2 regions of the Paenibacillus sp. TSM33 genome follow, and region 2 is predicted to be linked to the other one. Evidence: riboswitches for the same ligand, from Rfam matches in the RefSeq annotation. Region 2 holds a riboswitch; the other holds the start of a gene.
The links. Region 2 has a riboswitch for cyclic di-GMP ahead of ACN6NF_RS05935 (glycosyl hydrolase). Riboswitches for the same ligand answer to the same signal wherever they lie in the genome.

Region 1 (3,406 bases), on a different contig from region 2:
GCATTCGTGAGCTTGTCCCTATTTTTGGGGAGAAGCGCCGTATGTGGTATCGGGATGCCTAACGGATGACGGAACAATGCCGTGACAGCGAACCAGTCTGCCAGTCCCCCTACAAGTCCTGCCTCAAAGGCTCCCGCTAACAAACGAGCCCACCCATATTGCTGGAAGGGCACCGTGGCTGCAAAGCCTGCCCCTAGAATAACGAGCGACCAAGCCGCTGCGGTTTTCGTATTTTTGGGTTTTTCCATTCTGTAATCCTCCAAACTAACTATCGAGTAAGTTAAGCACTTATACATGTATTACCCATCATATCATTGCCTGTGTAATTTCCAAAGTTGAGAGTAATTTAATTCAACACATAAGAACATTTTTTGCGTAATTTTTTATGCATATATCTCTCTTTTTTACATTCATGTTCGTGAACCAAATCAGAACATTGGGTCCAAAATCTCATTTTTAATAATAAGCCTTACGAACCATTTTATCAGAACCAAGTCCTAAATTTCTTAAACCGAAAGGAGAAGTGAATAGAAAAGTTGAATGGGCATGTAAGATATTATTTTCAGCCCTATTCTATATTTGACCCCAGAAAGGATTTGAATCCATGATGACCTCAGAATTCTTTCAACAATATTCGACCTTTTATACGGATGACCAAGTTGAATATCCATAAGAAGCGAGGCTTCTATAAAACTAACACACTTAATTTGATATATAGACATATTTAATGTTATAAAGTGCAAATTTTGATATTAGACATATTTAATGTGATAAAATAAACTTTTATTAAATAGTAAATCATGTTTAATCAGCCATTATATATTGGTAAAACAAACCAAGATAAGCTAGATAAAATTGCTTTTTTGTAAAGGAATTGAATATGACAACAGACCAAAAAAACATCGAGGGCCTCTGGAACGGCGAACCTGTCGTAATTGTGCGCACCCCCTCCGCTTTTGCCAAGCAATCCCTTTTATATATTCAGGAATTAGGATATTTCCAAAAAACCTCTGATTTTACAATAGAAAGGAAAGAGCTCACCTCCTTTTTGCTTGTTTTTACGCTGTCTGGTAAGGGAGAGTTACTGTACCAGGACAAGAAATATATTTTAAAGCCTCATGATTTGTTTTTTGTTAATTGCGAGGAATATGTACAATACAGCACCTCCGGTGATGAAGCCTGGGAGTTTATCAGCTTATACCTGTACGGCAACCTCATCGAGCATTTTTACGAACAATTTGCCAAGCATAATAAACCGGTAATATCCGTGCACAATCCGTCTATTATATTGGACAAGCTGCATGCTCTAATCTGCGGACAGTCTGATCGGAGCCTTTCCGGCGAGCTGCTAACGTCCAGACTCATTGGTGAAATACTGACGTACATTTTGCAGCATCCTTATGATCAGCGGCATGTAAATGCTGGAACGCTCAGCGAAGTACGTCGGGTGCAGCAGTACTTGGACCAGTCCTATTGTGAACGAATTACGCTAGACTCACTGGCGGACATGTTCAACCTAAACAAATTTAATCTTGCTAAAAATTTCAAAAAACAGATTGGATTTTCTCCAATTGATTATCTCATTAATGTCCGGATCACAGCCGCTCAGGGATGGCTTAAAACCAGTGACATATCCATTGTGGATATCGCAAGGTACGTTGGGATTCCCAATACGAGCCATTTTATCAACCTATTCAAGGAACATGTAGGGGAAACACCTCATTCCTTCCGTAAAAAATGGGGAAACCGCTCCAAACTGTAAATAGGAGGTCTCATGTACTCCGTTTGATAGACGATAGACGAACAAGCTATTCAAGCTAATGGCAAAGCTGTCGAAAGACAGTGACGCAAAACTATAGGGCCTTCCTCCTCGGATGGCAGCCAGTTACCAGGTGAACGAGCTTTTTATTATGCCTTTTTTACATAGCTCCATCACAAATATCGCTATACCTCTCTCGAAGAGAAAACCTTGATCACTATGATCAAGGTTTTTTTCTGTTGGGGTAGTCATGTCAACCTAGCATGCTGAATATACTAATTTCGAACTAGGAGGAGGGAAGGAAAACAATATAACAACAACCGCCGAAGCTTGCCATATTACGATGAACAGGAGAATCACTTGGAGCATGGGAACAAAAATAAATGTCATGATTATTGCCTTATTGCTCATTGTCCAAAGCTTTTTCAGCACCACGCTGGCTTACGCAGATCCTCCAGCCCCTGAACTGCCGCAGAGTGCTGTATCCGATCCTACAACCGTTACGGATGCTGTATATGCGGTCCCAAACCCTGAACCTGCTAAGGAGGTCCCTTCAAACACTATCCCTTCTGTTCAAGGAGCAACTCATTCAAAGTCTCAAAATGAAGCTGCTCCCCAGAGTATACTAACGAAGTTGATTTTGAAGGACGAAGCTGGACGTATCATTGATGCGGTATATAATCCCGATAGTAAGTTCGACATCGGATCAGCCATCCAACTTGGCTATGAATGGGAGCTTCCTGACAATACTTATAAAGCAGGGGATACCTTCACCTTTCACTTACCAGAACAGTTTGTCATCTACACTGATATCTCATCTCCGCTAGTGACTACAGACGGGACCGTGGGGCTCTTTACAGTAGATCGTCAGGGTAAGGTCATCATGACCTTTAACCAATATGTAGAGAACCATTCCCATGTCAGCGGCAAACTGCAAATTAAAACCCAATTCACAAAAGAAACGGTGAAAGGCAGTACAGAGGTCATCATTGCGATTCCCATTAAAGACGGGGTTCAAACGGTCATCGTAAATGTAAAACCCCAGTCAGGACCAACCTTAAGCAAGCAAGGGAAAATAAATGGCACCCACCAGATCGACTGGGCCATTGATGTGAACAAACAGCTAAACACCGTTAAACACGCCCTCATTACCGATCCAACTCCTTCAGGACTGGAACTCGTGAGAGGCTCTATCCGACTCTATCATCTGCAAGTCAATATCGATGGCACGACCATTGTTAAAGAACTAGTGAATACGAGTAAATACGCCATTGAATCGGATCAAGCCGGGACCGGATTTGCAATTCGTTTTCAAGATGCGAGCATCAGCACTGCCTATCAGATCCAATACTCCACGCACATTACCGGCAACGAAACTCGCTTTTCCAACACAGCGACGCTTTCAGGAGATGCGATAGATAACGTTGCTGCCACCGCTACTGTTCAGGTGGAGCGTGGTGAATTTTTATCCAAAAAAGTTGAAAAGTATGATCATGCCACGCAAACACTCACATGGGCCATAAGATATAACTTCGGCGAGACAAAAATTCCCGAAGCCAAAGCCCTTTTAATTGATCATTTCAACAAGACCCAAAATTTGCTGCCCGGTTCTTTGAAAGTATTTAAGGGAAATACACTGGAGGAGCT
Region 2 (3,406 bases):
AACAATTTTTGAAGGTGCTGGAGAGCCCGGAAGGGATTTCGGAATCCATGGTGCAGCGGGTATGGAGACAATTGGGAGACAACGGACTATCCGAATCCTCGTTTATTGCGACAGGGAGAGCGCAGGTTGAAATGATCCAGAGTCAGGTCGGACCGAATACGCGCATCATAGTTGAGCCGGAACGCAGAGATACCTTTCCTGCGATTGCGCTGACAGCGACTTATCTATATTCCATTGCGGGTGTTTCGCCTGATGAAATTATAGCTATATTGCCTGTAGATCCTTATGTAGAGGATGCTTTCTTTGCTTCCGTAGCCCAACTGGAACATACACTTCAGGAGAGTGAAGGCAAGCTTGCATTAATCGGGGTTGTCCCTTCCTATCCTTCAGAGAAATACGGTTATATTATTCCGAAAAACGATGCCACTCAAGGTAGCACAGGCTATCGCGAAGTGAGCCATTTTCAAGAGAAACCCGACCGGGAGCAGGCGGAGCGTCTGATTGAACGCAATGCTCTATGGAACTGCGGGGTTTTTGCATTCAAATTAAGCTATTTGCTGGATATCCTGGCATCCAAGGGTTTGCCGCTGAATTATGAAGAAATGCAAAAGCAATACGCATCTCTGGAGAAAATCAGCTTTGACTACGAAGTCGTTGAGAAAGAGAAGGACATTGTTGTTCTTCCCTATGATGGTTTTTGGAAGGATTTGGGCACCTGGAATACGCTCACAGAAGAAATGTCTAATCAGCAAGTGGGCAGAGGTGTAGTAACGGAGGATTGTGTCAATACAAGCCTTATTAATGAGTTGGACATTCCGGTAGCGATCATTGGAACGAATGATCTGATTGTAGCCGCTAGCCCAGATGGTATTCTTGTGACCAATAAGGCAGAAAGCCCACGCATCAAGGAAGTGCTCAAGGCTCATGATCAGCGTCCAATGTATGAAGAACGTCGTTGGGGGCAGTATCGAGTTGTAGACTATGTAAAGTATGACGAGGGTAATGAGGTACTGACCAAACGAATCCGCGTACACAAAGGTAAAAATATCAGCTACCAGCTTCACTTCAAACGAAGCGAAATCTGGACCATTATTAGCGGCGAAGCGGAAATTATTTTGAATGAGAAGCTGCACAAAGTGAAGGCCGGTGACGTAGTCCGTATCCCTGAAGGAACCAAGCATAGTATTTTGGCTGTAACCGATGTGGATTTTATAGAGGTGCAGACTGGCTCTGAGTTGGTTGAAGAGGATATTGTACGCTTTTGCATGGATTGGAATGAAATTGCCCGTCATCAATTTATCTCATAATCGTTTTCGTAAAAACGAAATAAAGAAGATTTGATGAAAATTTATAACCCAAACTGTCGAAATTGGGCGAAAACCTGTAAATTCATGAACATGACCTATTAAATTTTGGTAAAAAAAAGTCGATACTTAGGTTAAGAAGGAATCCAAACTCCTTCCAACGATAAACGCAGCCCTGTCGAAAGGCAGGTACGCAAAGCTAAAGGGCCTTCCCGTAAGGATGGCAGCCTGGCTACCGAAAGGAAGAGCAAAAGTGAGATTCAATTTTATTCCTCTGTATCGACTGATACGTCATGTACTCCCCGTAGTTATAATTTTTTCTTTGTTTCCCGTCGGATTTGGTGATTCTCTGTCTGTGGTGAATGCCGCTTCATTACAACCTGTTAATTCGGACGCTTGTACTCAGGCCCGTGAACTATACAATTATTTACTCAGCATCTCTGGAAAGAAAACAGTCACTGGTCAGCATGATTATTTGGAAAGTCCAGATGAATTAAGCAACAAGGTCCAAAAAATCAGCCAGGCGTATGTGGGTCTGCACGGCTATGAGATGGGAGCCATCTCCGGTCAATCTGACGCTACAGAAGCAGCACAACGTAAAAATGTCGTCGATAGCGCTATTCGTTGGAGCAGAGCAGGTGGCATTGTGACGATGACTTTTCATGAAGCGCTGCCGGGTAGACCGCTGACTTGGGCCAATGTGCAGGCCAAAGTAAGTCAGGCGGAGTTCAATAAATACGTCACGCCAGGCACTACGCAGTATAACCTCCTCATTGCCGATCTGGATAAGGTCGCTGTATCGTTAAAGCAGCTTCGTGATGCAGGGGTTCCCGTATTGTGGAGACCTTACCACGAAATGAATGGTGACTGGTTCTGGTGGGGAAACAAAAACAATTTCAATCAGCTATGGAATATCATGTACGACCGTTTTGTTAACACGCATCAATTGAACAATCTGCTGTGGGTGTGGAGTCCCAATGCTCCCAATTCCTACACTGTCCCGTATACCCCAAAATATCCGGGGGATGACAAAGTGGATATTTTGGCAGTAGACATCTACAACAATGATTTTAAGCAAAGTCATTATGATGGACTGCTCGAGTTGGCACGGAATAAGCCGATTGCCATTGGCGAGCACGGTGAGATACCTAGTTCTGAGGTGTTGCAGGCTCAGCCAAAATGGGTGTATTCCATGACTTGGGGCAAGATGCTGACCGAGAATAACACAACCACTCAAATACAGGATTATATGAACGATGCGAAGAGTTTGACACGGGATGATGTGAAAAATGGGCTGGCTGCAATCCAACAACCTGGGACAGATGTACCGACCTTACCGGATGAGGGACAAAGTGAGCCTCTCCCAGCTTCACCAGTAGTGATTGCTCCTCCAGCTCCGACTCCTCCTTCCGTTCCTGATGTAGTATATGTGAACGGGCTGCGAGGCGAATATTTCAACAATATGAATTTGAGCGGCAGTCCTGTTTTGATCCGTACAGACAGCAAGCTGGACTACAACTGGCGCGCCATTGCTGCTGATCCAAAGGTAAATGCCGACCAGTTCTCGGTTCGCTGGACGGGTAAAATCAAGCCGCAATACTGCGAGACCTATACGTTCACAACCATATCCGATGATGGTATTCGTGTATGGGTGGACGGCAAGTTAGTGATCGATAGTTGGTTCAAACAAAGCTGGACAGAGCGAAAAGGCAGTATTGCTTTGGAAGCAGGTAAAATGGTAGATCTAAAAGTAGAATACTATGATGAAAAAGGCGATGCGATGGCACGTCTGATGTGGGAAAGTCAGCATGAAGCGAAAGCGGTGGTTCCCGGAAACGCTTTGTTTCTTCCTTGATAGATACTCTTTCCCGGTCAAAAATTTTGAGGAGAGAGGGTGTATCATATGATGAAAAAATGGTTGACCCATAGGTATACGGTCGTATTATCCGGATTACTAGGGGTCGCAGCTCTAGCCATGATCGCTTGGTTTATATACACGCCTTCAAAAAGTGTAGAATTGCAGACAGATAAGGTAGCGGCGGCCAGTCCAGTATGGAAGCTGGGCCAGAGGGATGACTCTTCAGCGGAATTTAAAGGAGTGG

Region 1: another riboswitch for cyclic di-GMP. It lies ahead of ACN6NF_RS01805 (collagen binding domain-containing protein); the one in region 2 lies ahead of ACN6NF_RS05935 (glycosyl hydrolase).

Annotation. Positions count from the first base shown of each region.
Region 1 is NZ_JBLZXB010000005.1:32,590-35,995, reverse strand. It holds gene ACN6NF_RS01815 (DUF445 domain-containing protein) at 1-248, opposite strand, end outside; gene ACN6NF_RS01810 (AraC family transcriptional regulator) at 881-1,762, shown strand; cyclic di-GMP riboswitch class I at 1,813-1,893, shown strand; gene ACN6NF_RS01805 (collagen binding domain-containing protein) at 2,127-3,406, shown strand, end outside.
Region 2 is NZ_JBLZXB010000010.1:458,737-462,142, forward strand. It holds gene ACN6NF_RS05930 (sugar phosphate nucleotidyltransferase) at 1-1,307, shown strand, start outside; cyclic di-GMP riboswitch class I at 1,463-1,544, shown strand; gene ACN6NF_RS05935 (glycosyl hydrolase) at 1,558-3,159, shown strand; gene ACN6NF_RS05940 (hypothetical protein) at 3,208-3,406, shown strand, end outside.